Regions from separate parts of the Pseudarthrobacter sp. MDT1-22 genome, predicted to be linked through region 3. Evidence: predicted binding sites of a transcription regulator. Region 3 holds the regulator's gene; each other region holds the start of a gene.
The links. The regulator LexA, encoded in region 3, represses DNA repair genes until DNA is damaged. The targets are predictions, from matches to a motif close to TCGAACANNTGTTCGA.
Positions count from the first base shown of each region.

Region 1: a site for LexA is predicted at 6,876-6,891, ahead of ACX80M_RS04260 (LexA family protein). Genes of this name have one in related genera too.
Region 2: a site for LexA is predicted at 5,675-5,690, ahead of ACX80M_RS08070 (DUF6504 family protein). Genes of this name have one in related genera too.

Region 1 is NZ_JBTNDK010000003.1:189,848-199,789, forward strand. Features, by position in the region: gene ACX80M_RS04240 (DUF1156 domain-containing protein) at 1-2,185, shown strand, start outside; gene ACX80M_RS04245 (DUF499 domain-containing protein) at 2,187-5,549, shown strand; gene ACX80M_RS04250 (excisionase family DNA-binding protein) at 6,100-6,243, shown strand; gene ACX80M_RS04255 (three-helix bundle dimerization domain-containing protein) at 6,501-6,599, opposite strand; gene ACX80M_RS04260 (LexA family protein) at 6,905-7,336, shown strand; gene ACX80M_RS04265 (Y-family DNA polymerase) at 7,329-8,627, shown strand; gene ACX80M_RS04270 (hypothetical protein) at 8,679-9,002, shown strand; gene ACX80M_RS04275 (hypothetical protein) at 9,002-9,409, shown strand; gene ACX80M_RS04280 (hypothetical protein) at 9,419-9,565, shown strand; gene ACX80M_RS04285 (Helicase associated domain protein) at 9,571-9,942, shown strand, end outside.
Region 2 is NZ_JBTNDK010000007.1:123,576-133,517, forward strand. Features, by position in the region: gene ACX80M_RS08020 (endonuclease/exonuclease/phosphatase family protein) at 1-84, opposite strand, end outside; gene ACX80M_RS08025 (DUF2177 family protein) at 178-567, opposite strand; gene ACX80M_RS08030 (lipoate--protein ligase family protein) at 560-1,351, shown strand; gene ACX80M_RS08035 (MBL fold metallo-hydrolase) at 1,402-2,043, opposite strand; gene ACX80M_RS08040 (S-(hydroxymethyl)mycothiol dehydrogenase) at 2,040-3,125, opposite strand; gene ACX80M_RS08045 (mycoredoxin) at 3,209-3,466, opposite strand; gene ACX80M_RS08050 (SOS response-associated peptidase) at 3,614-4,345, shown strand; gene ACX80M_RS08055 (VOC family protein) at 4,369-4,791, opposite strand; gene ACX80M_RS08060 (chorismate mutase) at 4,811-5,131, shown strand; gene ACX80M_RS08065 (hypothetical protein) at 5,205-5,594, opposite strand; gene ACX80M_RS08070 (DUF6504 family protein) at 5,749-6,084, shown strand; gene ACX80M_RS08075 (DNA polymerase III subunit alpha) at 6,081-9,569, shown strand; gene thrS (threonine--tRNA ligase) at 9,685-9,942, shown strand, end outside.
Region 3 is NZ_JBTNDK010000020.1:22,894-32,835, reverse strand. Features, by position in the region: gene hisH (imidazole glycerol phosphate synthase subunit HisH) at 1-582, opposite strand, end outside; gene hisB (imidazoleglycerol-phosphate dehydratase HisB) at 579-1,205, opposite strand; gene ACX80M_RS15370 (histidinol-phosphate transaminase) at 1,287-2,405, opposite strand; gene ACX80M_RS15365 (LysM peptidoglycan-binding domain-containing protein) at 2,484-2,924, opposite strand; gene lexA (transcriptional repressor LexA) at 3,274-4,020, shown strand; gene ACX80M_RS15355 (ATP-dependent DNA helicase) at 4,034-6,091, opposite strand; gene hflX (GTPase HflX) at 6,084-7,649, opposite strand; gene ACX80M_RS15345 (class I SAM-dependent methyltransferase) at 8,089-8,703, shown strand; gene dapF (diaminopimelate epimerase) at 8,684-9,628, opposite strand; gene miaA (tRNA (adenosine(37)-N6)-dimethylallyltransferase MiaA) at 9,638-9,942, opposite strand, start outside.

The DNA.
Region 1 (9,942 bases), on a different contig from region 3:
CTGGCGAGGCGCCGAAGGGCTGGCTGCCGACGTGAAAGCGTACGGCACATGGCTCAGAGACGAAGCTGAAAAGAACATAGGTGCCCTATACCCGCCGATGAATGGGGAGACCGTCATCGCCTGGATCTGGGCTCGCACCGTGACATGCCCGAACCCAGCGTGCGGAGCCGAGGCACCCCTGGTTAACTCGTTCAGTCTCTGCACGAAACGTAATCGCCCCGTGCATGTACGGCCATTCGTGGTTGGCAAGGAAGTGCGATACAACATTGAGACGACGGCTAAGGCTACTTTCCCCGGCACAGTCACACGCGCAGGCGCGAGCTGCCTTGTTTGCGAGGCGCCCATCCCGCTCACATATGTCCGTCAGGAAGGCAAGAAGCATCGCCTTGGCCGCCAGCTCATGTCTGTCGTGACGGAAGGCAACCGAGAACGCCACTACCGGGCACCGGACGCTTTGCAGGTGCAGACGGCCGATGTCGACGATCCCGGTGCGGTCCTCGGTACTCCACTGCCAAAGCGCGCGCTGGGCTTCAGGGTGCAGGCATATGGTCTGGAGACTCAGGATGATTTTTACACCCCGCGACAGCGACTGCTACTCAGCGAGCTGGTGAACCTAGTCCCGACTGTTCGGGAGAAGATGCTGTCAGATGGTGGATCACCGGAACGCGCTGACGCCCTCTGCGTCTACCTAGCGCTGCTCATCGGGCGGGTTGCAAATCGCTCATCAAGCCAAAGCTTCTGGGATGCGACTCGCGAAGGTGTCCAGCAGGTCTTCGCGCGCAACGCGATGCCCATGATCTGGGTCTATGCCGAAGCCAATCCATTCTCGCGGTCCAGCGGCAATGTGCTCGGACAGTTGGACTACCTCGTCAATGCCATTGACAGGTTACCTCTCGCGGGAAGCGGGAACGTTGTTCAGCGATCTGCGACGGACATTCCTATGACCGGGTTCGTTGTGAGCACCGATCCTCCCTACTACGACAACGTCCCTTATGCAGACCTCTCCGACTTCTTTTACGCATGGCACCGTCTCGTGCTTCGCACTATCCTGCCGGAGATGTACCAAACCATGACGACGCCAAAGACCGAGGAGCTAATAGCGGAGCCGGCGCGTCATGACTCCGCCCAGGACGCCGCCAAGTTTTTCGAAGAAGGCCTCGGCGGAGTGTTTGCCCGCATCTCGGCTAGTCATCCCGATGACATTCCTTTCACTGTCTACTACGCATTCAAACAATCGGAAACGGACGATGATGGAACGGCGTCGACCGGGTGGGAGACGATGCTTCAGGCGTTGATAGACTCTCCAGCGATTGTGACTGCAACGTGGCCGGTGCGGACAGAGCAGGCGGGCGGACTGCGCGAGCTCGGCAGAAACGCACTCGCCTCCTCCGTTGTGATCGCAGCTCGCAGGCGGCCAGACGGCGCACCAACCACCGATCGCAGGGGGTTTATCTCAGCCCTAGAATCCGAACTGCCGAGTGCGCTCCGCAGATTGCAGGAGGGGCAGGTGGCTCCGGTTGACCTCCCACAAGCGGCGATTGGTCCTGGCATGGCGGTTTTCAGCCGCTTCAGCGCGGTGCTTGAACCAGACGGCACGAAAATGAGCGTTCGATCTGCACTGGCACGAATCAACGAGATCCTCGACCAGGTTCTGAACGAGCAGGAGGGCGACTTCGATGCGACATCGCGCTTTGCAATCGCTTGGTACCGGCAGCATGGATACGGACAGGGCCGCTTCGGCGACGCTGACAATCTGGCGCGAGCCCGAAATACGAGCGTCGTTGTCATGGATCGCGATGGCATCCTTAGCTCACGGGCAGGCATGGTTCAGCTCATCAAGCCAGAGGACTTGGCTTCGGGCTACGACCCTGCTGCGGACCCGCATACTAACAACTGGGAGGCGCTCCACCATCTGATCAAGACGCTGGAGCGCGACGGCATTGCTCCTGCAGGGGACCTTCTGAGGTCCGCGCTCAACCGAAACGACGGAGCAGTAGACGGTGACCTCGTTAAGGAGTTGGCTCACCTACTCTTCCGAATCGCCGAGAGCAATGGGTGGACCAGGGACGCATTGAGCTTCAACGCGCTGGTGACCAGTTGGCCAGAGCTCCTTGAGGTCGCGCGAAGTCAGAAGAAAGCCGAGCACTCCCAAGCTACGCTCGATTTCGAGGGAGGAGAAGACTGACATGGCTCTGAGTAACAGGGACCGTATCGATCGGATGTTCCAAGTGATGGCTCCATCGCTGGACAGCTTCATCTCGGTCGTAATTGGCCAGGCGGATCAGGCTTTAGGGGCGGAGTGGATCAAACTCGTCCAGGGCAAGGATCTGAAGAATAACGCGCCCATTGGACGGGTCTATGATCCACTCGACCCCCAAGTCCAGTTCCGTATGTTGACCGAAGGCAACATCACAAGTGGCTACCGTCAAGGCTGGTATCCGTTCAACCAAGCGCTGGGCAAAGCCGGCGAGTCTTTCGCGATCGAATTGCGAGAAGTCCGTAACAACTGGGCACATAACGGAACATTCAGCGACGATGACGCCTACCGTTCACTCGACACCGGCGAACGGCTCCTCATGCTTGTCGGCGCGGCAGCAGAGGCGGAAGAGGTTCGAAACATCCGGCTGAACCTGCGCAGGGTGACTGCCGACAAGGACGACAAGAAAGTCCTCAAGGCCGCTGTGACCAACCCGGAGGCAGCTGGACTGAAGCCCTGGCGCGAGGTACTCCAACCGCACGACGACGTTGCAACCGGAAACTTCCACGCCTCAGAGTTTGCAGCTGACCTCTACAAGGTCGCGACGGGCGGCGAGGTCGACTCGGACTACGCCGATCCAGTGGAGTTTTTTAAGCGCACCTATCTCACCGAGGGACTTCGCGACCTGATAGGTCGAGCTGTTCGGCGCTTTGCCGGGGACGAGAACACCTCACCCGTCATCAACCTTCAGACCAACTTTGGCGGCGGCAAGACACATTCGATGCTCTCGCTGTGGCATGTCGCAGCCGGGATCCCGATCGGGGAGTTCCCGCAGGAAACCCAGGAGCTGCTGACCGCTAACGGATACACCGGCACCAAGGTAAACCGCGTAGCAATCGTGGGAAACCACTTCAGCCCGTCCGGTGTCACGAAGAACGACGGCACGCAGGTCAACACGATCTGGGGCGAGTTGGCGTGGCAGCTCGGCGGACTGCAGGCGTTCGCCATGGTTGCTAAGGCCGACGCGGACCGAACCCACCCCGGGGAAGCGCTGCACGCGCTACTGGCTAAGTACGCTCCCGCTGTCATCCTGATAGACGAATGGGTCGCCTACGCCCGCTCGCTCGTAGGCCGCGACGACCTGGCCGGCGGAACGTTTGACGATCAGTTCACCTTCGCGCAGTCACTGACCGAGGCATGCAAAGGAACCTCCGGGGTCCTGCTGGCGGTCTCAATTCCAGCCTCGGAGAGCGGAGGCAACGGTGACATAATCGTCGCCGGGAACGCTGAGGAGGTGGGCGGCGCCAACGGCCTGGAGGCGCTGAAGCGATTGCAAAACGTCGTCCGCCGTGTGGCTGACCAGTGGCGTCCCGCCTCATCGGAAGAGGCGTACAACATCGTCAAGCAGCGCCTTTTCAAGCAGGCCGACGCCGCCGGACTTGCCTCGATCGGAGCGACCGCGAAGGCCTATGTCGAGATGTATCGGAAGTACACCGACGACTTCCCGGGCGAAGCCCGCGACGTGAACTACGAGGACCGGATCAAGCGAACCTATCCTATCCATCCCGAGTTGTTCGACACGCTCTACGAAGAGTGGTCCTCCCTCGAACGCTTTCAGCGCACCCGTGGCGTGCTGCGGTTGATGAGTACTGTCATCCACGCACTGTGGACCGGCGAAGACGCCTCACCGCTTATCATGCCCGGCTCGATCCCGCTGGCGACCGCAAACGTGAACGCCGAGCTGACACAATACCTCCAGGACTCATGGAAGACGATCATCGACGCGGACGTCGACGGACCAAACTCTGAGCCTGCGCGCATCGACACTGAGAAACCCCTCTTCGGACAGCGGGCGCTGACCAAGCGACTCGCTCGAACGGTCTTCTTCAGCGCGGCGCCAACCATCGCACCGGGTTCGATCCACAAGGGGACAGGCACGCAGCGCGTGTTCCTAGGCACCGCAGTCCCTGGGGACGTGCCCGGCAACTTCCACTCCGCACTCACCCAGCTAGGCGACCGGGCGACGTACTTCTACTCCGGCTCAGGTAAGTATTGGTACGACCTCCAGCCCAACATCACCCGAACCGCCAAGGACCAGGCCGAGCGGCTGCACAAGGAAGATGTGTGGGCCGAGATCGTCAAACGCCTCCAAGGGCAGGCTCGCACCCGTGGTGACTTCGCCGGGGTCCACGTTTGCCCTGAGACCAACGGTGACATCCCCGACACGGACGAGGCTCGGCTGGTCATCCTCCACCCCAAGGTGGCACACAAGCGCGGTGTAGACTCGGCGGCCAAGGAATTCGCGCAGAAAGCCACCGAGCAGCGCGGAAGTGCTAACAGGACCCACCGCAACATGCTGATCTTCCTCGCCGCTGATGAGACTCGGCTGGAGGAACTCAACAGCGCCACCCGTGACTATCTCGGCTGGACCCACGTATTGACCAATGAGGCCGACCTCGATCTGACGCAGAACCAAAAGAACCAAGCCGCACAGCGGAAAGCACAGTCTGACCAGACTGTCACTTCACGCCTGTTGCAGACCTTCACCTGGGCGCTAGTCCCGGCACAGCCTGACGCCGGGGCGCGGTTCCTGCTCCGTGAGACCAAGGTCGAGGGCCAGTCTGACTCGCTCGCCGACCGCGTGTCACGTCGGCTCGGGAACGACGGTGACCTATCCACCCGGCAAGCCGCGGCCACGGTCCGGCTCGCTATCAGCAAGGTGCCGCAGATTTGGAAGGACGGCCACGTCTCGCTCGGAGCACTGTGGGCTCTCTACAGCCGGTACCCCTACATGCCACGCTTACGTGACCGCCGAGTCCTCGATGAAGGCATCGTTGACATGCCGATGATCTGGCAAACCGATGCCTTCGCTCTGGCAACTGGCTACGACGAACCAGCTGGTCGCTACGTCGGCCTGTGGATCCCGCAGGACAAGGGTGCCGCCCCTGTTGCCACGGACTCGCTCCTGCTCGTTCGTCCCGACGTCGCAGCCGAACAGCGGGAAGGCGAGGCCCAGGCATTGATCGACACACCGACCGATACGCCGAGCGACCAGCCGACCGTCGACCAGCCCGCCACGCCGCTATGGCCCCGGGCCGAAGTCGTGTCCCCGACGGCCAAGAAGCGCTTCTATGGCGTCAAGACGCTCAACGCCGACAAGATCGCTATGGACTTCAAAAGCATCGCCGAAGAAGTCCTCGCTCACCTCCGTGCCGACGCAAGTACCAAACTCGTCGTCCGCATCGAGATCGAAGCCACCGACACGACTGGATTCGATGCGAGCAAGGTCCGCACCGTCTCGGAGAACGCCCACACACTAAAGTTCGACCAGCACGGCTTCGAGGAGTTGTGAGGCATAGCCAGCAATTGCGGGGCGACCCTAACCTGGCCGACGTTGCTTGTCCGTCGGCTCCCGATCGCGGCCCGCTCACTTGAGTCAGGCCGCTGGTAACTTGCAGACACCCCTAATACCGTCGCAGTAAGCTTCTCGCGTCATCGGCACGTTGGCTGAACGTCGCCGAAGTTGTTGGTGCTGCCCTAAGTGAGAACGCCTCTAAGGTAAGCCGCACAATCAAAGTGGAAGCCCCGGGGGAGCATACATTACCGGCGACTGGGCCGTTTGGGAGTTCAATTGTAGTTTCACGCGGCAACCTGAGCCGCACACATGCTAACTGACATTATCGTGTGCAATACCGGCTGGTTTTATACGAACTGTCTCAAGATGAGGCATCGCGGGCAACTCGCCTGGCCCGGTATCGAGCCCCAGTGAAGACGGCAGTAACGAGGAATTTACCTCGCCCTGTCGATCAATTTTGCTCGGGGTGGACGCTTGGCCTAGCCGAACTGCGTGTCAGAGCATCGGGCAAGGCCGAGCAGACGTATCGGCGAATACGATGAAGACCATGTCGCCACCGAACAAGCCGTCACCGCGCTTCCTCACCATTGATCAGATCGCCAATGAACTCAACGTCGGTTTGCCTCAAGTTCGGGCGCTGCTCAAGAACGGGGAGCTGCGGGCCATCCAAGTCGGGGACAATGGAGAATAGGCGTGCAGGACTTTGAGAACTACATAATCGAGGCGTACCGTCAAACAGCCGAACGAATTGAAGCTGGACTTGTCGAAGAATTACCGGTTGAGACCGAGGCATGAAGAAACTACGCAGGTCAATCCACCCACCCCAGTAATGATCCACCTCGAGGACCAGCCCATGGGAGGATTCGTGCGCGGTGTGCGGAATCGGCGATGTATTCGCGCTCGCTGTGGACGAACGGAGTCCGGTCAAGCGGCGCGTGGAAGCGTCAGTCAGTGTCTGAGGCGGTCCTTGGCGGCTCGTTCAACCAGAACTGGCACATAATCCCGGATCGATCCATCACGTAGCGCGTCGATTTCCTCGCTAACGATCGCCTCAGCTTCTGAGCGCGGCTTTTCGGGAAACCCTGCACCAACCGATCGATGACGTGCGCCACCGCCTGCGCTTCATTGTCCGTAGCCATCCACTCAGTTTCGCCCCGGACGATTGAGGGCGCCAACGGAACATGAACTCACCCAGCTCCGCCCCCAGAGCCGCAGGATCGTGCCGTGGCCGCCTGACGACGTTCCGGCTCCACAGGCTCTTCGTGCATCTGATCCAACATGGTGGAGAACGAATGTCCGTCCCCACGAGTACACTGAAATGAATCGAACATATATTCGAATAAGGGTGTGTTGTGGGCGTTGTTGTCGGTCCCCGCGTGATAGGCGCGGGTGTGTCGTTGTTGTCGGTGCTGATCTCTCCGGTGCCGGTGGCTGCGGGGTTCCCGTCGCCGGCTCAGGACTATTTTGATGGCCGGATCGATCTGAATGTGCACCTGATCAAGGACATCACCAGCACGTACGTGGTGAGGGTGTCCGGGGACTCGATGGAAGGCGCCGGCATCAGTGACGGCGATGAGCTGATCGTGAACCGGGCGCTGGAGCCGCGGGACGGGTGCGTGGTCGTCGCGGTCCTGGACGGGGAGCTCACGGTGAAGCGGTTGCGGATTACGGCCACCGGCGTCGTGCTGCAGGCGGAGAATCCCGCGTACGCGGACATCCGGGTACCCAGCCTCAGCGAACTGACCATCTGGGGTGTCGCAACCAGGTGCCTTCACCATGTCTAAGCCGGCCGTGATGCGGCGGATGCCGCAGATCGCGCACGTCGATGTGAACTGCTTCTACGCGTCCGCCGAGCGGGCGTTCGACCCGTCCCTAGAAGGCCGGCCGGTCATTGTGCTGTCCAACAACGACGGCTGCGCCGTCACCCGCTCCCCCGAAGCCGAAGCCCTCGGCATCCCCATGGGCGAGCCCTGGTTCAAACTCGCACCCCGGGCCAAGGAATGGGGACTCGTTGCCCTCTCCAGCAACTACGAGCTCTACGGCGACATCAGCGCCCGCGTCATGGAACTGCTGGGCCGCTACTCGGCCTGGCTGGAGGTCTACAGCATCGATGAGGCCTTCCTCGGTGTCAAAGGCACGCCGGCCGAACTCCTCGCCCTCGGCCGTTCCATGAAAGCCGCCGTGCGGCGGAACGTCGGCGTCCCGGTCTGCGTCGGGATCGCCGCCACGAAGACCTTGGCGAAGCTGGCCAACAAATGGGCGAAGAACAACCCCGGCTTCGGCGGGGTCTGCCACTGGGACTCCGTCCCCGCCCCCGAAAGGGAAGGACTGATGGGGCGGCTGTCCGTGGTGGAGATCTGGGGCGTCGCGACCCGGCTGACCAAACGCCTGAACGTGATGGGCATTTTCTCGATCCTGGATTTGTCCCGGGCGGATCCGGTCATGATCCGGGACCGGTTCTCCGTGGTCATGATGCGTACCGTCCTGGAACTGCAGGGCACCCCGTGCATCCCGATGGAGGAAGAACGGATCGGGCGGGAGCAGCTGATCTTCTCCCGCTCCTTCGCCACTCCCATCACCACCGCCGCCGGAATCCGGCAGGTCATGAGTGTGTACGGGCAGCAGGCATCAGCCAGGCTGGCCAAACACGGCCTGCAGGCCAAAGTCCTCACCGCCTTCGCCGGCACCTCACACTTCAATCCCAAAGACACCTCGTACCCCTCCGTCTGCATCCCGCTGCCGATGCCCACTGCAGACCCGGTCATCCTCACCAAGGCCTCCCACGCACTCCTCCCCTACATCAACGAGGGCATCCGGTATGCCCGGGCCGGGATCATGGTCACCGATCTGCGCCCCACCGGCAACCAGGCACCGTTGTCCCTGTTCGAGAACCCGCACGAGGAACGCCACGTCGGCAGCCTCCTCGAAGACGTCACCCGACGCTACGGCCGCGGCTCTATCGGCCTGGGCCACGCCGGCATCCGCGGCGGACCGGACTGGACCATGAAACGGGACATGCTCTCCCCCCGCTACACCACCCACTGGGACGAACTCCCCCTCGTCAAAGCCGCCTAACACCGCACGAACGACCGTACTGGCACGTCAGCACCACGAAAGAACGAGTTCATGACCATCACCCAAGAAGCTCCCACGCAGACCAACGACGTCCAGGTCCGGCTCGCCCCGTCGGGTAACCCCTTGGCCATCCGTCACGAAGGACGGATCTGGCTGGTCGACCCGGCCACGAATTCCCAACACTGGTACGGACGCGACTCCTGGTGGGACACCCGCCGCACTGCAGCCAAAGGCAGCGGTGACCTGGTCAGCGTCGAATACTGGCGCGTCCAGGCCCGGATCCCCGGCTCCGACGCACCGCTGAGGACGTTCACGCTGCGCCGTCAGCCTCTCGCCACGCAGTGGCTGCTCGAGTCCATCGACGACGGCAGCTAATGCCCTCCCCCATCATCGGCAGACCCGTGTCCGACCAGGCCTGGGAGTCCATCAGGTCAGAATTCGGCCTGCCCACCCTGGAGCAGGTCCGGCGCCGGCTCGCCGAACTCATGGAAGACACTGACCCGGTGATGCGGCAGCTCGTCCGGGTCTTCGTCCGCGAGGACACGTACTGCCCGGGCTTCCAATTCCTCCCCGGCGGCCAGATCCACCCCACCGTGGCGTCCCTGTTCCGGCACGCCCTGGAACTGAGGATTGCGCACAACTACTTCACTGCCTGGATGATCACCCCTGCCCATGACCTCGGCGGGGCGCGGCCCGTGGACTGCCTCCCTCGTGCGGGGCAGCTGCACCGCGCCCTGGAGGGTTTCGCCGCACAGCTGCCGGGAACCGGGAGAGCCAACTAGGCTGATCCGGTGGAACTCACCGGAACACTCCAGATGGCCGACGGCAGCATCGACCACATCGCTGCCCAGGGCGACGACTACGACAACGCCAAGGCCGCACTTGAGGCTGCCATCCCCGAAGGCACCAAATTGATCGCCATCCGCAAGGACAGCTGACCAGAATGCCAGAACATAAGACAGCGCCACACCCGGAGTGGGTGCAGATGTACAGGCAGGGCCTCACCACCGCCAAGATCGCCACCACCGCAGGTATCGGCCAAAGCACCGTCCGCTACCACCTGGCCATCGCGGCCGCCGCGGAACCGTCCATCAGGGACGACCACCGCAACGCAAGCCGCCCAGCCCCGGTCACCCGCATCACTGCGGAAGGGCTGCAAAACCTCAACGACACCATCGCCCTGTACAAAGCCGAACACCGACTCCCCTCAAGCAGTTCCCCCTCCGCCCGGGAGCGGTCCCTGGCCATATGGCTAGTCAGACGACGCCAGGACCACGACAGGGGAACCCTCTCCCCCACCTACGGTGACGGCCTG
Region 2 (9,942 bases), on a different contig from region 3:
GGCATCGACGCCGAAGTTCTGGGCAAGATCAACCAGTTCCCCACTGGCCTGGTGCTTGCGGAGGTTGTAGCTAATGACGCGTATCAGTGGATTACCTCTTCTGAGGAGTAGCGGGTGGACCCAGTTCCTGAGTTTAGCCACCCGATGGGGGACGGTGCAGCAATACACCGCTGGATGTCAGGTGGCGCGGAACACCAGCCAGCCGGCGAGGGTGGACAGTCCCGTCAGGGCGGCACCCCACAGGATGTCCACAACAATGAGCTGCACCGGCCACGTCTTGAGCGTGGCGGCATTCGTCAGGTCATACGTCGCGTAGGCAAAGGCGCCCAGGGCGGCCCCATAGCCGACGGCGGTCAGCCAGCTGCCGCCGTCGAGCGCCGGCCGCAGCGCAAAGAAGACAATCCCCGCTATGTACATGACATAGAAAGCCACGGCGTAACCTAAGTGTGGCTTGTCTGCGAGCAGGTCTCCGATGTGGCTGCGGTAGAACGGGTTCATGAGCTTGAGCCAGACGGCGTCGATGACCGCGAACGCAGCCGCGACGACAAGGAATTGCAATATGACCATAAGGGAGCTTAGCAATATGCAGGACGCCGAAGCGGGACTCCGGACGCTCACCGTGGTGCGGCAGGATCATTCCCTCGGCGCCGCACGTGACCTGGAATTCGGCCTCGAACTGCTGACCCAGGCGAAGACCGGCAGGATCGGCCCCACGCTGCGGCTGTACCGGCCCGCGCCGACTGTTGCCTTCGGCCAGCGGGATACCCGCCTGCCCGGCTTCGACGCGGCCGCCCGGGCCTGCCGCGAGCACGGATTCGAACCCCTGGTGCGGAAGGCCGGCGGACGCGCCGCCGCCTACCACGAGGGCACGCTGGTGGTGGACCATGTGATGCCCCATGCGGACGCCATTGCCGGTTCCAAGGGCCGGTTCAGCTTCTTTGGTGAGCTGCTGGCGCAGTCCCTGCGGGACGTCGGTGTGCAGGCAGCGGTTGGCGAAATTCCGGGGGAGTACTGCCCCGGGGAGTTCAGCGTTCACGGCACCCACCCGGACGACCCGGCGCACCGGATCAAGCTCGTGGGCACAGCGCAGCGCGTGGTGAGCGGCGGGTGGCTGTTCAGTTCCGTGATCGTGGTGGAAAATTCCGCCCCCATCCGCAGCGTCCTGACGGACAGCTATGCAGCCCTGGGCCTGGATTGGGACCCGGCCACCGCCGGCGCGGCCAACGACCTCGTGCCTGGCCTCACGGTCCAGGATGTCCAGGACGCTGTTATTGCCGCGTACGCGGGCCACGCCTCCCTCCGGCACGCCGACTTCAGCAGCTATGCAGGGTTGGACACTCGGGAGGCGTAGCCCGCGCTGGCGGGGCTGGCTGGCCCGGTTTCAGACCGGCCGGGGCCCCTTTAGTAGCCCCGGGCGATCCATTCGTCCAGGTGCGGGGCTTCGACCCCGATGGTGGTGCTGGCGCCGTGGCCGGTCCGGACCACCGTTCCGGCCGGGAGCGGCAGCAGCCACGTCCGGATCGACTCGATGATGGTGGGGAAGTCGCTGTAGGACCTGCCCGTGGCGCCGGGGCCGCCCTGGAACAGGGTGTCGCCGCTGAAGAGCGAGCCCTCGCCGTCGGGTCCGTCAGCCAGGTGGAAGGACACCGAGCCGGGCGAGTGACCGGGGGTGTGCAGGGCCGTCAGGCTGGCCCCCGCCACTTCAATGACGTCGCCGTGATTGATGGCGACGTCGGGTTCCACATCCGGGTAGACGTTCCGCCACAGCATCCAGTCTTCCCGGTGGAGGTGGATCGGTGCCTGGACGAGGTCCCAGAAGTCAGCTACTGAACGGATGTGGTCGTCGTGGCCGTGGGTCAGCAGGATCGCCTTGAGCTTCCGGCCACCGACGGCCGCGGCTACGGCCTTGGCATCGTGCGCGGGGTCGATCACCACGCATTCCTCCTCGTTGCCCACGATCCAGACGTTGTTGTCCACATCCCAGGTACCGCCGTCGAGCGAAAACGTTCCGGACGTGACGAGACGATCGATCCGGACGCTCACAGTTCCACCACCGAACGCAGCACGGAACCGGAGTGCATCTTCTCGAACGCTTCCTCCACCTGGTCGATGGTGATCCGCTCGGTCACGAATGCATCCAGGTCCAGCTTGCCCTGCTTGTAGAGGCTGATCAGCATGGGAAAGTCCCGGGACGGCAGGCAGTCGCCGTACCAGGAGGACTTCAGCGAGCCGCCGCGGCCGAAGACGTCCAGCAGGGGCAGCTCCAGGGTCATCTCCGGCGTCGGGACGCCCACCAGCACCACGGTGCCGGCGAGGTCGCGGGCGTAGAACGCCTGCTTGTACGTTTCGGGGCGCCCGACGGCGTCAATCACCACGTCAGCGCCGAAGCCGCCGGTGAGTTCCCGGATTTTCTCGACAGGGTCCGTTGCGGAGGAGTCCACGGTGTGGGTGGCGCCGAGGCCCTTGGCACGGTCCAGCTTTTTCGCGTCGATGTCGACGGCGATGATGGTGGTTGCGCCGGCGAGCGCGGCGCCGGCGATGGCGGCCACGCCCACACCGCCGCAGCCGATGACGGCGACCGTATCACCGCGCTTGACGCCCCCGGTGTTGATGGCGGCGCCCAGTCCGGCCATGACGCCGCAGCCGAGCAGGCCGATGGCGGCAGCATCGGCGTCGGGATCGACCTTGGTGCACTGGCCGGCGGCCACGAGGGTCTTTTCGATGAACGCGCCGATGCCCAGGGCGGCGGACAGTTCGGTGCCGTCCTCAAGCGTCATCTTCTGGGTGGCGTTGAGGGTGTTGAAGCAGTACTGTGCCTGGCCGCGGTTGCACGCGCGGCAGTTGCCGCAGACGGCCCGCCAGTTGAGCACCACGCGGTCGCCCGGGGCGACGTCCGTGACGTCGGGGCCCACGGCGCTGACCACTCCGGTGGCCTCGTGGCCCAGGAGGAACGGGAAGTCATCGCTGATGCCGCCCAGTTTGTAGTGCAGGTCGGTGTGGCAGACGCCGCTGGTGATGATGTCCACCAGGGCCTCGCCCGGGCCCGGTTCCGGGACCAGGATGGTCTCCAGAGTGACCGGGGCCCCTTTGGAGCGGGCTACGACACCTTTGACTTTATGGACCACGAAAGGCTCCCTCAATGCAGATAGACAGAACGGGACCAACACGGATGTTGGTCCCGTTCTGTCTACCACACGAGCTGCCGTGGTCAGGCTGCGAGGCGGCTCTTTACCTCGGCAGCGGAGGGGTTGGTGGCGGCGGTGCCGTCCGGGAAGAGCACGGTGGGGACGGTGCGGTTGCCGCCGTTGAGCTTCTCCACGAGGTCGGCTGTGCCCTCCACCTCTTCGATGTTGATTTCCGTGTAGCCGATGCCCTGCGCGTCCAGCTGCTTCTTCAGCCGGTTGCAGTAGCCGCACCAGGTGGTGGAAAACATGGTGATGGTGCCGTTCTCGGGGGTAAAGTCCACGGAGCTCTCCTGAAATCGTTGAGGGGGTTCGTTCCTGTCAACGGTAACCCGCGGCGGGCTATTCCCTGAGCCTGCCCGGCGGATGCGGTGCCGGATGACAGTACATAACGCTGATGGCATGCTGGAGCCATGTGTGGACGCTATGTGATGGCACGGGCCGTGGGTGACTTGCTGGCCGACTTTGATGCCCAGCTGGAAGAGGAAGTGCACCTTCCGCCGTCATGGAACGTGGCGCCGACCGACCACGTGCCGATCGTCCTGGAACGGCTGATCGACGACGGCCCCGTGCGGCAGCTGCATGTGGCCCGCTGGGGCCTGGTGCCGTCCTGGGCGAAGGATCCGGGCATCGGCCCCAAGATGATCAACGCGCGGAGCGAGACTGTGCTGGAGAAGCCGGCCTTCCGCAAGGCCGTGAAGTCACGTCGCTGCGCCGTCCCGGCGGACGGGTACTACGAATGGAAGCAGGGCACCGGCAAAGCCAAACAGCCCTACTACGTCCATCCAGGCAAAGGCAGCGGGCTGGTGTTCGCGGGCCTGTATGAGTGGTGGAAGGATCCGTCCAAGGCCGAGGGTGATCCCGGACGGTGGATGCTCTCCACATCCATCCTGACGGCAGACACCCCGCCGCCCGGTGCCGAGTCCACAATTTTCGGCAAGCTCACCGCCTTGCACGACCGCGTGCCGCTGCCCATGGACCGGGCCACGATGGCGTCGTGGCTTGATCCGCAGATCGATGACGCCGCCTTCCTCGTGGACCTGGTCCGGGCCCACGTGAAGGAAGTCGCGGCCGACTGGCATGTGGATTCGGTAGGCACCGAGGTGGGCAACGTACGCAACAACTCCCCGGAACTGATCCGGCCGGTGGAAGCCTTGTTCTAAACCGGCACTCGGGCCACATGCCCCTAAACGGTGACCTTGCCGGCGTCGTCCACTGTCCACGTGGGGTTGTAGGCAACTTCCCAGCGGAAGCCGTCCGGATCGGCGAAATAGCCGCTGTACCCGCCCCAGGGCTGGGTGACCGGCGCGGCGACGATAGTTGCCCCGGCCGATGCCGCTTCCGCCATGACCCGGTCCACCGCCTCGGTGCTGGGCAGGTTGTGGCTGAGCGTGATGCAGGGGACCGGGCCGGGGGCACCTACCCCCGCCTCGGCGTGCATCTGCGCGGCGTCCCACAGGGAAAGGATGAGGCCGTGGTTGACCTGGATGAACACCACATCGCCGGGAAACTCGCGGTGGACAGGCCAGCCGAGGCCCTCCGCGTAGAACCGGCGGGAGGCGTCAACACTGCGAACGCCTAGTGAGATGAAGTCGACTCTGGGCTGCATGCTTCGATACTCTCAGTTGATGGCAACAATTCAAGGAAACGATAGGGACGCTTTGGCCGACAAAGAACAGCTCGCTGCGGTTCGGATTGCGGTCGACGAAGTTGACGAGCAGATTGTCACCCTCATTGCGCGGCGTGAACGCCTGATCCGGATCGCCGGAACCCTGAAAGGGGACGACGCTGAAGTCCGCGCCCCCGGCCGGGTGGAACGGGTGATCGAGCATGTCCGGGCCGCCGCGGAAAAGAAGGACATTGACCCGGACATCGTGGAATCAACGTACCGGGCCATGATCTCGGGGTTCATTGAACTCGAAATGAAGGTCCACAAAGAAAGCAGCTGACGACGCGCCGGGTGCTGTCCGGACACAGTTCCGGCAGCACCTGCCGCGGTGTTCCCTAGAGCGTTTCGTCGACTTAGAGCGCTTCGTCGACGGCGACGCCCGACTGGAACTCCCGGCCGTCAGCCTCGCTGAAGGCCGACATGATGTGGCCCTTGCCCAGGCCATGGACGGCCGCGACGGGGAAGTTGCCGGTGATGGTGCTGCCCGAGTGCGTCACGCCGCCAAGATCATAGTTTTCCTCGGCGCTCTGGTCATGGCTGAACGAGTAGAAGGCAATGGCCTCCCCGTTCATGAACTCAATGCCCAAGCGTCTTTGCGATGAGTAATCAGGGCTCGCCGCCACCAGTCCCACTACGTACGCACCTGCCCCCGGTATGTTGCCGTCGATATCAAAGGTTGCCACGAGCTTTTCGTCCTGGGCCTTGATGCTTACGTGCTTGAGGAGTGCGTCATTGGTGCTCATGCCACAATCCTGCCTCCCTGCTGCCCGTCCGTCCACCCCTGTCTAGGTTTTGTCGGAGCGTCGTCGTAGACTCAAGGTATTCGAACATGTATTCGAATACCTTGCTTTTGCATCAGCATTTTGCATCAGCTCCGTTCAGTTCCGGGAGGCGCCCATGGGTATGTTCAGCGAGTCCGTGGACGTTGTCTGCACCCCCGCCGGCCAGCCGCTGAACCTCCAGTGGGCCGGACGGCACTACACGGTGTGCGCCGAGCCCGTCCGGTGGTATGAACGCCGGCAGTGGTGGGCCGAGGAACGCCGTGCGCCGCTCGGCAGCGGGCCGGGGCTGGTGGACCACGAAATCTGGCGCGTCCAAGTGCAGGCGGACCCGCGGGGTGCCGGCCCCCGGGATGCAGGAGAGCCGCTCACCCTGGACCTGAGCCGGCATACCGGCAGCGGCCGCTGGAGGCTCCTGCGGATCCACGACGCCCTCCGGCCACAAACAGCATGAGCTTCTCCCACCTTCACGTTTCCACGGCCTTCAGTGCACACTATGGCGTTGCCTGGCCCGACGAACTGGCCCAGGTTGCCGCCGCGGACGGCGCAACCGCGCTCGCCTGCACGGACAGGGACGGCCTCTACGGCACCATCAAACACCTCAAAGCCTGCATGGAAGCCGGCATCGACCCCATCGTGGGGGTGGACCTTGCGGTTTTCGACGACGACGGCGACCACCGCACCCAGCTCGCCGGCAGGGTGGTGGTGCTCGCCCGCGGCCACAACAACGGGGCGGGCTACCGCGCACTGTGCCGGCTGGTGTCCGATGCCCATGCCCGCACCTCCGGCAAAGCCGGGGGAGCGGTGCCCGTGGCGGTCACCCGCGCCGAACTCGCCTCCCGCACGCTCGACCCCAAAACCCTGAAACCGGTCCTGACGGTCCTGATCGGCCCGGATTCCGACGTTGGACGGGCCATGAGCGGCCGGCGCTACCTCCGTCCGCGCACCCTTTTCAAAAGCTGGCTGGACGCCATGCCCCCAAGAACCCTGGTGGCGGAAGTCGTTTCCCAGCTCACTGCCCCCGGAGCGCCCCTGAGCACCGCCCACGCAGTACGAATGCTCAAACTCGCGGAAGAACACCACGTACCCGCCGTGCTCACCAACGCTGTCCGCTACTGCGCAGAGGACGGCGCCGCCACAGCTGACGTGCTCGACTCCGCCCGGACGCTGAAGTCCCTCCCCGAGCTCGCGGCCGAACCGCTGCTCCAGCCCAACGGGCAGGCCTGGCTCAAATCCTCAGCGCAGATGCTTCAGCTCGGCAAGGAAATCATCCGCGCCGCAGGGTATGGCGCAGCGGACCTCAAACAGCTGATGGCGCAGACCGAGGCGCTCGCCGACTTCTGCCGGATTGACCCGGTGACTGACATGGGCTGGAAGCAGCCGGTGGTCCCCGAGGCATCGGTCATAGGCATCAGCCGGGACCCGCACGATGAACTGGTGCAGCGCTGTGAGGCCGGGATCAGCAGGCGGTTCCCCGGAATATCAGGCTCAGCCCACAAGGACATGCGCTCGCGGCTGGAGCACGAGCTGGGAATCATCAGGAACCTCGGGTTTTCCTCCTATTTCCTCACGGTCGCGGAGGTCTCCCGGATGATCATGGACATGGGGGTCAGGGCAGCCGCCCGCGGTTCCGGGGCCTCCAGCCTGGTCAACTACCTGATTGATGTCAGCCAGGTGGACCCCCTGCAACACGACCTGATCTTCGAACGTTTCCTGTCCCGGGACCGGGCCACGTTGCCGGACATCGACATCGACGTCGAAAGCGCCGAACGGCACAACGTGTACCGGCGGATCTTTGACCGATTCGGTTCCGAGCGCGTCACGCTGATGAGCATGCAGAACGGGTACCGCGCACGCGGTGCCGTCCGCGACGCCGGGATGGCCCTGGGGATGGACGATGACGACGTCGGTGAGATAGCCAAGCAGCTGTGGCGTTTTTCGGCCCGGAAATTCCGTGAGGCACTGGTTGAGAAACCTGAGCTGCGGGAGTTCGCCGGGCGGGTGGAACAACGGGACTTCGCCGAAAACCAGCAGCTTGACCTGCTGGTGGACCTCACGGAACGGCTGGACCGGCTGCCCCGTCATATCTCCATGCATCCCTGCGGGGTGATCCTGGGCGATGCCACGCTGCTTGACCGGACCCCTGTGCAGCCCAGCGGGCTGGGGCTGCCCATGAGCCAGTTCGATAAACACGACATGGATCCCATGGGCATGCTCAAGCTTGATGTCCTGGGGGTCAGGATGCAGAGCGCGATGGCGTTTGCCGTCCGGGAAGTCATCCGGATCCATCCTTCCAAAGCGGAAGTGGTGGCGGCAGGGGCCCACCCTGCAGGTCCTGACGGGACCGGGCCGGACTACATCGCCGAGAACGGCCACATCGACCTCAACGCCGTGCCGCTGGATGATGAACCAACCTACGAACTGATCCGCAGCACCCACACCCTGGGCTGCTTCCAGATCGAGTCACCCGGCCAGCGTGAACTGATCGGCAAGCTGGCGCCGCGTGAGTTCAATGACCTCATCATCGACATTTCGCTGTTCCGGCCAGGCCCCATGAAATCGGACATGGTGCGGCCTTTCCTGGAGCACCGGCACGGCTTCGCGCCGGAGGTGTACCCGCACCCGGACCTGAAACCCGTGCTGCAGGAAACCCATGGCGTCACTGTCTTCCATGAACAGATCCTGAAAACCTTCCACGTGATGACCGGCTGCGGCCTGGCACGCGCGGATGAGTTCCGCCGGGCGCTCGGCAACGAGGTCCACGAGCTGAAAGTGGAAGAGTTCTTCCGCAAGGAGGCCCGGGTCAAGGGGTACTCCCCGGAAGTGGTGGACAAGGTCTGGGGGACCCTGAAAGCCTTTGGCAGTTTCGGCTTCTGCAAGGCGCACGGTGCGGCATTTGCCGTTCCCACCTACCAGTCCGCCTGGCTCAAGACGCACCACCCCGAGGCTTTCCTAGCCGGGCTGTGGGAACACGATCCCGGAATGTACCCCAAACGGCTGCTGGTGGCCGAGGCCCGCAGGCTGGGCATCCCCATCCTGCCGCTGGACATCAACCGCAGCCAGGCCGAGTACCGGGTGGAACGGGTGACGGACGGGCCGGACGCCGGCAAGCTGGGGATCAGGCTGAGCCTTAACGGCATCTATGGCCTGTCCGGGACCGAGCTCAAGCGGATTGTCGCCGGCCAGCCCTACGACTCCCTGGCTGACCTCCGTGCCCGGTCCAGGCTGAGCAAGCCAAGCATCAAAAGGCTCGCCCAGCTGGGTGCCTTTGACTCCCTGCACCGTGAATCGGGAGGCGCCGCCAACCGCGCAGACCTCGTCCAGCACCTGCAACAGCTCCAGGCCGCGGGCGGTACCCGGAAGGGCCTCGACATCATGGACGGGCAGCTGTCCCTGCCGCTGGGGGATGTGGAGCTGCGGAACGTCAAGCCCGGGCTTCCCGCGCCCACCCTGGTGGAAAACGTCCGGGCAGAACTGGACCTGATGGCCATTGATGTCAGCGGGCACCTGATGGACAGCCACCGGCCCATGCTGGACCGGTTGGGGGTCACCACTGCAGACAAACTGTTGAGCCTGCGCAACGGCACCGAGGTGCTGGTGGCCGGGGTGCGCATCGCCACCCAGACACCGCCCATGCGTGGCGGCCGGCGGGTGGTGTTCATCAGCATCGACGATGGCACCGGCTGCGTCGACTCCGTGTTTTTCCATGAAGCCCAGGAACAGGCGGGGCTGCTGCTGTTCGGCACCAGGCTGCTGCTGATCCGGGGCACCACCCGGCGGACAGGTCCCCGGGGAATCAGCCTGAGCGCCAGCATGGCCTGGGACCTGAGCCGGGTGGAATCCCTGCCGTTCGCGGCGGATCGGGTGGAGAGCACCGATGTGCCGCATCCTTTGGACGGGATCAGCCGAAGCCTGGCGATTACCGGAATGGGCGGCTGAGCGGCCGCGGTCCCGTTGGTCGGCCTCCCGGGAACCCGATAGCATTGACGATGGCTGGCTGTGGTCCCCGTACGCCGCAAGCTATGAAGCCTAAAACTTTGAATAGGAGACACCCGTGTCAGATGCCCAGCAGATCACCCTCATCGTCGATGGCGAAGAGACCAAGGTGACTACCGGGACAACCGGTGCGGAACTCTTCTTTGAGCGCCGCGATGTTGTTGTTGCCCGCGTCAACGGCGAGCTGAAGGACCTGGACCAGGAGCTGCCCGAGGGCGCCGAGATCGAGGGCGTCACCATCGATTCCCCGGACGGACTGGACGTACTCCGCCACTCCACCGCCCACGTCATGGCCCAGGCCGTGCAGCAGCTGCGC
Region 3 (9,942 bases):
TGACCAGGTCACCAGGGGCGCAGTCATCCGCGGCTGGATCACGTCGAAGTTCCAGTCCTGGACACCATAGGAGTGAACGAAGTAGAAGCGCTGGTCCGCGACGCCGGCGAAGAGTTTGGATCCTTCCGGAACGTCAACCGTGTTCCAGCCCATGTGTGGCACCACCTCAGCGGGAAGGAGTTCCACCTTGCCCGGCCACTCCCCCATGCCTTCAGCTTCTGTCCCGTGCTCCACCCCGGCCTCGAACAGAACCTGCAGGCCCACGCAGATTGCCAGGACCGGCCTGCCCCCGGCCACGCGCCGGCCGATCAGCCGGATGCCGTCCACGGCCTTGAGCTCGCGCATTACAGTCTCGAACGCGCCGACGCCGGGTACCACCAGGCCGTCGGCATTAAGCACGTCCTCCGGCTTGGAGCTGAGGATGACCTCGGCTCCTGCCCGCTCCAGGGCGCGCACGGCGGACCGGACGTTTCCCGAACCGTAATCCAGGACAGTGACCGTCGGCTTGCCTTCGGGCGACACAGGCTTCTTGCCGGTTGCCGGATCGATGACGGCGCCGTCCCGGAGAATTTGGCCGCTCACAGGGCACCCTTGGTGGAGGGGATTCCCTCCACGCGGGGATCGGGCTCTACCGCAGCACGCAGGGCGCGGGCGAAGGCCTTGAACTGCGCTTCCACAATGTGGTGCGGGTCGCGGCCCGCGATGACGTTCATGTGGAGGCAGATGCCGGCGTGAAGCGTGATGGCCTCAAAGACGTGGCGGGTCAATGACCCCGTGAAGTGGCCGCCGATCAAGTGGTACTCCTGCCCGGCAGGCTCTCCGCCGTGCACCAGGTAGGGGCGGCCGGAGACGTCGACGACGGCCTGCGCCAGGGCTTCGTCGAGGGGCACGGTGGCCTCGCCGAACCTGCGGATCCCGGCCTTGTTTCCCAAGGCTGTGCGCAGAACTTCACCGAACGTGATGGCGACGTCCTCCACGGTGTGGTGGACGTCAATGTGGGTGTCACCGGTGGCTTTGACCGTCATGTCAATGAGCGAGTGCTTGCAGAGCGCCGTCAGCATGTGGTCGTAGAACGGGACAGACGTGTCGATGTCCGAAACGCCCGTGCCGTCGAGGTTAATCTCCACGAGCACTGACGATTCACTGGTGGCACGCTCCATGCGTGCGGTCCGGGGCGCGGCAGCGTTCGATCCGGTGAAGCTCATGGTCATATGTCCTTTAGGCGAAGTCAGTGATGCGAAAGCGAAGGAGATGTGCCGGCGCGCGGCGGCGCCAATACTTCAAGTTTAGGCGGGCATCCTGGCCTGGCTGGCCAGGATGCGTTCCAGCGACGTCAGGAAGGCTGTGGTCTCCGTCTCAGTTCCCGCCGTGACACGCAGGTGGCCGGGGATGCCGACGTCGCGGATCAGCACGCCGTCGTCCAGCAGCCGCTGCCAGACGTCATGCGGGCTGTCGAGGCCGCCGAAGAAGACATAGTTCGAATCGGAGGCGGCAGGTTTGAGTCCCATTCGCGTGAGTTCCGAGACGATGCGGTCGCGCTGCTCCTTGATGTCCTCGACGTCGGCCATCAGCGCAGTGCGGTGCTGCAGGGCGGCGAGGGCTGTTGCCTGGGTGATGGCCGAAAGGTGGTACGGCAGCCGGACCAGGCGCAGTGCGTCCGTGACTTCAGGAGCGGCGGCCATGTAGCCCAGACGGGCGCCCGCGAGGGCGAACGCCTTGCTCATGGTGCGGGACACGATGAGGCGCTCCCGGCCGGGCAGCAACGTAAGGGCGCTCGGCGTTCCGTCGTGGGCGAACTCGTGGTAGGCCTCGTCAACGATGACGATGGTATGGCTGGCCTCGCCGGCCTCGTACACGGCCTCCACGACGTCCAGGCCCAGCCCAGTGCCGGTGGGATTGTTCGGCGAGCAGAGGAAAACGATGTTGGGCTGAAGCTCTTTGACCTGCAACGCGGCCGACTCGGCACTGAGCCCGTAATCGTCGGCCCGCTGCCCGACGATGTACCCGGTGTCCGTGCCGCTGGCCAGGAGCGGATACATGGAGTACGTGGGCGGGAATCCCAGGGCCGTCCGCCCGGGTCCGCCGAAGGCCTGGAGAATCTGCTGGAGGACCTCGTTGGACCCGTTGGCCGCCCAGATGTTGGTGGCATCCAGACCGTGGCCGAGATATTCGGCCAGCGCTTCCCGGAGTTCGGTGAACTCACGGTCCGGGTAGCGGTTGAGGCCCGCCGCGGCTTCCGTCACGGCCACGCTGATCGCGGCCCGGACGTCCGCCGGGACGCCATGGGTGTTTTCGTTGACGTTCAGCAGGATAGGTACATCCAACTGCGGGGCACCGTACGGGGTCAGTCCGCGGAGGTTGGTCCGGAGGGGAAGTCTGTTCAGACGCTCTAGCTGGTCATTCACCTGAACAGTTTAGGTCCGAAGCAGACGGCCGGAAAATGTGACGGCCTGCGGCGGCACACGCCCGAGCCCGCAGGCTCTTTACCTGGTGGGGACGAAGAGTTGCTGTCCGGGGACAACGCCGCCGGCGGAAAGGTTGTTCAACTGGGCAATATCCGCGATGACATCACGGGGATCACGCTCGGGCGCAACGGTACTGGCGATGGCCCAGAGTGACTGGCCGGCCTGCACCGTGACCGAGACTGTTGGCGTTAGCGACAGGTCGGCGGCAGAATCGGCGGCCTTTGCCGGGGCGTTGAGGAAACCTGCCAGGGAAAGCAGGATTGCGGCAAGAATCACCAGCGGGATGCCGATGAGGACAATCCGGCCCCTGCGGGTCAGGCGCAGCGGCGGCAACGGTTCCCTGCGCTGCCTTGGCGCCGAACCCGACGTCGAAACGGGTGCGGACCACTGCCGCGAGGTGAGGTCCTGCACGGAAATGAACTGCGGACGCGAGTCCTGCGAAGCAGATAAAGCTGACATGAAATGAGCCCTCCTGGACCATACTGTGCTGCCCGGCGCGCCCTCCGCGTCCACTTGCCGGTACCGGCCTGAGCCGTCCATAGATTCGAATATTCGAATCCGCAAGCAACGAGTAGAACACATGTTCGAACTTTGCTTCTTCATTTTTAGCACTTATCAACGAATATTGTCGAGACTCGCTAGAACAAATGTTTGAAAAAGCCCTGTGGCTGGCCTACGTTTGGATGAAAGAACAACCACCTCTGTAGTTCATCAGCAGGGTCTGACAATCAACTCCGACACCAGCCCCGGGGCGTTCCAGGCACCAGCGGCCGGAGCGGAGCCGGGCAACCGAAAGGCATTGGCGAACATGGCAGCACCAGCCGCCGAGGGCAAGGCGACACCGCAGCGCCGCCAACCCCCACGGACTCCCAAGGGGCTCACCGCCCGCCAAAAGAAGATCCTTGAAACCATCCAGCGCTCGGTGAATGACAACGGCTATCCGCCGTCGATGCGTGAAATCGGTGACACCGTGGGCCTGGCGAGTTTGTCGAGCGTGACCCACCAGCTCTCGCAACTGGAGAAGCTGGGATACCTTCGCCGGGACCCCAAGCGTCCGCGCGCCATGGAAGTCCTGATGCCGTTGACGCTTGACGGCGGGTCCCCTAAGGCGAACGGGACAACCAAGCCCTCAGTCCTGCACGGCATCGGCGGGACGGTCACCGAACTTCCCTCTGCCATGGACACCGCGATGGTGCCGTTGGTGGGCCGGATCGCGGCCGGCGGGCCCATCTTTGCTGACCAGGTGGTGGAAGATGTGATGCCCCTGCCCCGGCAGCTCGTGGGCCAGGGTGAGCTCTTTATGCTGCGCGTGGCCGGCGACTCCATGGTGGATGCTGCCATCTGCGACGGCGACTGGGTAGTGGTCCGACGGCAGGCAGACGCCTCCAACGGCGATATTGTCGCGGCCCTGCTGGACGACGAAGCCACCGTCAAGACCTTCCGCCAGCGCGATGGCCACACGTGGCTGTTGCCGCAGAACACCCAGTACGAGCCCATCCTGGGCGATCACGCCACAATCATGGGCAAGGTCGTCTCGGTCCTGCGGTCGCTATAGGACCTGCGCGCAGTCAGGCGCCCTTTCCGGCCAGCCTTTCCAGGGCGGCGAACGCGGTCTTGCGGTCCGTGGTGGGCCAGAACGGCGGCAGAGCGGCGCGGAGGAATCCGGCGTAGCGCTCGGTGGCCAGCCGGGAATCAAGCACCGCCACCACACCTTTATCTCCGGTGGAACGGATCAGCCTTCCCGCGCCCTGGGCCAGGCGGATGGCCGCGTGGGTCGCCGATACCGCCATAAAGCCGTTTCCGCCGGCCTGCGCAACGGCGCGGGACCGTGCGGTCATCAGCGGGTCATCCGGCCGCGGGAACGGGATGCGGTCGATCACCACCAGCCTGCATGATCCACCCGGAACATCAACGCCTTGCCACAGGGACATGGTGCCGAACAGGCAGGTATCGGGCTCGTCCGCGAACTGCTTCACCAGGGCCGTCATGGTGGAGTCGCCCTGGCAGAGAATGCTGAGGCCAAGCCGGGGACGCATCGCTTCAGCGGCCTCCTCGGCGGCTCGGCGCGACGAAAACAGACACAGGGCGCCGCCGCCGGACGCGCGGATCAGCGCCTCAAGTTCATCGAGGGCCTCCGGCGACGCCCCGCGGCCCGGCTTGGGGAGGTGCCCTGCGACGTAGAGGATCCCTTGTTTGGGATAGTCGAAGGGCGATCCGACATCGATCCCGCTCCAGCTGGGCGCGCCCTCCCCCACCAGTCCCAAGCCGCCGGCGGTCGGTTCAAAGGCTGAGCCGATGGCCAGGGTTGCCGAGGTCAGCACAACCGTGTGGCCGGCGAACAGCCCTTCGCGGAGCTTGCCGGCAACGCTAAGCGGCGCGATGTTGACCAGGACCGGCGCAGAGTCGTCGGGCTGCGCATAGCCCTGTTGCGGATCGAAGGAACTTGCGCGGGAAAACCACACAACCTCGCGGTTTTCACGGGCCACGATCAGCCGCTCGCACAGCTCGAGGATCAGCATCAGGCGTGAGCGCGCGAGCTGCCGCCCGCCGTCGGCCGTTTGGCTGCCGTCCACCTTGGAATCGGACAGCGCGGCGCGGCAGGCCTCACGCAATTGGTCCACACAATCCAGCTGTTCGTCGTTGAGGCCATTCGGGAGCAGCCCGTTGGGCACGCCGGCCAAGGCGAGTTCCAGGTTGGCGGCAGCTGCGTTGAGGGCATCCACAGTGATGGCCGTGTGTTTCCGAGCGCCCGACGCCGCAGCGTGGACCATTGCCACGGAGAGTTGCCCCGATACCGCACCGGTGACCCGGTCCTGCAGTTCGTGGGCCTCGTCCACCACCACAACGTCGTATTCGGGAAGCACTGCCAGGCCTTCAAAGGCGCTGACAGCGAGCATGGCATGGTTGGTGACCACAACGTCGGCCTCGGCGGCGTCGTGGCGAGCCAGTTCGCTGAAGCATTCGGCTGCCATGGGGCATTTTTGGGCCCCCAGGCATTCCATGGACGTCACCGAAACTTGCCGCCAGGCCCGGTCAGTAACGCCGGGCAGGAGTTCGTCACGGTCGCCCGTGGTGGTCTTCTCCGCCCACTCGCGCAGGCGCACCACTTCCTTGCCCAGCTGGGACGAGGGCCCGCCCAATGCGGCGGCGAAATGCGGGACGCTGGTGTCTTCGCCGAGGGAGAACAGCTGGCCCTCGGCGGGTTCCTCGGAGGGGAACCCGCCTTCGAGCTTGTGCTGGCAGACATAGTTGGAGCGACCCTTGACCAGGGCCACCTTGACCGGGCGGTCCAGGGCAGGGGTGATGGTCTTCAGCAGCCGGGGAAGGTCGCGGCCCACAATCTGGGTCTGCAGCGCAAGCGTGGCCGTTGACACCAAGGTGGGTTTGTTGCTCACCAGCGAGTGCGCAATGAGCGGAATGAGGTAGGCCAGCGACTTTCCGGTCCCCGTTCCGGCCTGAACCAAGAGGTGGTCGCCGGTTTCGATGGCCTTGGCCACCTGCCTGGCCATCTCGTGCTGCCCACTGCGGCTTTGACCGCCCATGCCGGCCACGGCGCGGTCGAGCAATTCGATCACGAACTGCTCGCCGGCCGTACCTTTGACTTCCCCTGCCGCAACCTCAGTCATGGTTGATGAAGGGTTCCAGTTCAGCCGCAAGGCCCTCACGCACCATCACCAAAACACGGGTACCGTGCTCGCCGTGATCCAGGCTCAGGATCTCGGCATCGGTCTCGTGCAGTTTGCTGATCAGGTCACCGCGGTCGTAGGGAATAAGGAGCTCCAGCTTCACGCCGGGCCGCGGAATCCCCTCACTGATGGCATGCAGCAGTTCGGGGATCCCCTGGCCTGTGCGTGCCGAGACCACTACGTGGCGCGGCTCGCGCTGCTTGAGGCGCTCCACCACAAAAGGATCCGCGGCATCGGCCTTGTTCAGGACAATGATTTCGGGCACCTTGCGGGCATCCACTTCGCTGAAGACCTTGCGGACAGCGGCAATCTGGCCCTCGGGGTCCGGGTGGGACACGTCCACCACGTGCAGGATCAGATCCGCGTCAGCCACTTCCTCCAACGTGGAGCGGAAGGCCTCCACCAGCTGGGTGGGCAGTGAACGGACAAAACCCACGGTGTCCGCCAGGGTGTAGCCGAGGCCATCGGAGGTCTCTGCCTTTCGCACGGTGGGATCCAGGGTGGCGAAGAGTGCGTTCTCCACCAGCACGCCGGCGTCGGTCAGCCTGTTCAGCAGCGATGACTTCCCGGCGTTGGTGTACCCGGCAATCGCAACCGAAGGCACTGAATTACGACGGCGGTTGGCCCGCTTGGTCTCCCGCGCCGGCTTCATTGCAGCGATCTCGCGCCGCAGCTTGGCCATGCGGGTCCGGATCCGGCGACGGTCCAGTTCGATTTTTGTTTCACCCGGTCCGCGCGAACCCATGCCGGCGCCAGCGCCGCCCACCTGGCCACCGGCCTGGCGGGACATCGATTCACCCCAGCCACGCAGTCGTGGCAGGAGGTATTCGAGCTGCGCCAGTTCCACCTGGGCCTTGCCTTCACGGCTCTTGGCGTGCTGGGCAAAGATGTCCAGGATCAGGGCCGTGCGGTCAATGACTTTGACCTTGACAATGTCCTCGAGGCTACGCCTCTGGGACGGTGCCAGTTCGGCATCCACCACAACGGTGTCAGCCCCGGTGGCCATCACGATTTCCTTGAGCTCGAGGGCCTTTCCGGAACCCAGGAACGTGCCCGGGTCCGGTTTGGCACGGCGCTGCACCATCCCGTCCAGGACTTCCGAGCCTGCTGTTTCGGCGAGGGCGGCGAGCTCACGCAGGGAATTCTCCGCGTCCGCCAAGGTGCCTTCGGACCATAGCCCAGCCAGGACCACACGTTCGAGCCGCAGTTGCCGGTATTCGACCTCGGTGACATCTTCGAGTTCGGTGGACAGCCCGGCCACGCGCTTCAGCGCCCGGCGTTCCTCCCGGTCCTGCTGGTCGCCGTCGTAGCTGGTGTGTTCGTCGTCCAAGCGGGAGATCGCCTGGGCCCTGCCGAACACGCTCTTGTCACCGTCTGCGGCGGTGACGTTCCTGGCCGGTACGTCCTTGGCGAGAATCCGGTCGATGACAGCTTGGATCTCCTCGGGACTCATGTCCTGGGCTGCTGGATCTGAACCGGTGTTGGGCTGGCTGGTCATGGTCTCCTTTGAAGTTTCGGCATTTTCAGAATAGTGCCGATCGTTGTTCAGTGGTGAAGTATTCGCGCTGGGCTGACGGCTTGCAGTCATCCGGGCCTCCTGGTCTGCTGCGCGCCGGTCGGGACCGGGCCGCGCAGGGAGTCTTCGCATCCGGGGATGCGTGGAGTGGTGGAAGCGCGGGCAAAACAGCAAGGACCGGCGGCGGCAGATCGCTCGAGTATTGCCCGGCGGCATACCAGATACGGAAGACCTGGCATGTGGCGCACTTGCGGAAGGTTAATACCTGCATCGCTGCGGGGCACGGCTTCGGAACAGGCGGCGTCCGGGAGGGACACCGGCCGTGCCGGCTACTCGAAGATCAAGAACATGGGTTCAAGATTAGCAGAAGCGGTGCCCGCGGTTTCGCATTGTCCACCCCGGCCAACTAATCTGGCCAGTTATGGAGTCCGCACACTATTTCAGCGCATCGCCCGCCGGGCCGTTCACCCGCAAGCCGCTCACCGTGGAACTGGCCGGCGAGACACGCACGCTGCAGACGTCCGGCGGCATCTTCAGCCCCGACGGCATCGACAAGGGGACGGCGGTGCTCCTGGCCGAGGTCCCGGCCCCGGACCCCACAGGCAACCTCCTTGACATCGGCTGCGGCTGGGGGCCCATTGCCCTGACCCTCGCATTGCGGGCGCCACACGCCAAGGTCTACGCCGTGGACGTCAATGAACGCTGCATCACGCTGACCAACGAGAATGCGTCCCTGCTGGGCCTGGGCAACGTGCTGGCCAGCACTCCGGAGGCGGTGGACCCGGACCTGCGCTTTGACACGATCTGGTCCAATCCGCCCATCCGGATCGGCAAGGATGAACTCCACAGCCTCCTGAAGCTGTGGCTGCCCCGGCTGGCGCCGGGCGGCTCCGCGTGGCTGGTGGTCCAAAAAAACCTGGGCTCGGATTCGCTTCAGCGCTGGCTCGCGACGGAACTGGATGCATCCTTCGCCGTGAGCCGGGAGTCCGCGTCCAAGTCCTTCCGCATCCTTCGGGTCAGGAAAGCGTCCCAGTAGCCACAATTACGGCGGGCCCGCTGAGCTCGACGTGCTCGTGCCCGCCCGCCCCGGCGAAGAACTTCACCCCGACCACGCCGCCCGGCACGTTGACCTGCCAGGAGTCCGGCGCTTCCGCCCCGGCCCAGTGCCGGATGGCCACTGCGGCGGCGCACGCGCCTGTTCCACAGGACTGGGTCTCGCCCACACCCCGCTCATGGACGCGCATGGTGATGGTGCCGATCCCCTTGTGGACCAGCGGTTCGGCAGGCACGACGAATTCAACGTTGGTTCCATTGGCCGGCACCGGATCGACCTTCGGAGCAGTGTAGAGCCTGGTGGCTTCCAATTCGGACAGTTCAGCCAGTGCCACCACGGTGTGCGGGTTGCCCATGCTCACTGACAGGGCCGGGCGGGGCACTTCCAGGCCGTCTGCGGTTACCAGCGAGTCCATGGCTTTCGCGGTCGCGTCGCCGGGGAAAATGAATTCCCACGCGCCCATGTCCACCGCATAGCTGTCCCCTGTCCGGACCACGGTCTTGACGCCGCCGCGCGTCCCGATGGTGAGCGCGCCGCCGTCGGGCAGGTCAACCAAGCCCTCGGCACGCAGGAAGTGCACAAATACGCGGACCCCGTTGCCGCACATTTCCGAGAGCGACCCGTCGCCGTTGCGGTAGTCCATGAACCATTCGGCCTCGGGGCTGCTCAGCAGCAGCTCGCGACCTTCGGAGAGGTACCGGGAGGGGACGGCCCGGATCAGTCCGTCGCCGCCGATCCCGCGGTGACGGTCGCAGAGCGCGGCTACCTGGCCGGCGTCGATGGTGTGGACGCCGTCTGGGTCGGCGACCAGCACAAAGTCGTTGCCGGTGCCGTGTCCCTTGGAGAAGCGGAGTCCGCCCAAGGTGTGGAAGACGGGCTCTGTGGTCTCTGCGGGAGTTGCGTCCATGGTCCTAGATTACCGGCTGAGAGCCACGGCCTGGGCCGCAAGGTCCGGCGCCTGCCAGTCCAGCCAAGTGATGCGGGGATCGGCGCGGAACCACGTGAGCTGGCGCCTGGCGAACTGCCGCGTGGCCACAATGGTGTCCTCGGCAGCCTCGCCAACTGTTGAACCGCCGGCGAGCACTTTCAGGAACTGGGCATAGCCGAGGGCCCTCGGCGCAGTTTTGCCGCCGCGGAGACCGGCCGTGTCCAGCTGGCGCACTTCCCCCAACAGCCCCTGGTCCACCATGTTGTGGACCCGCAGTGCCAGCCGTTCACGGA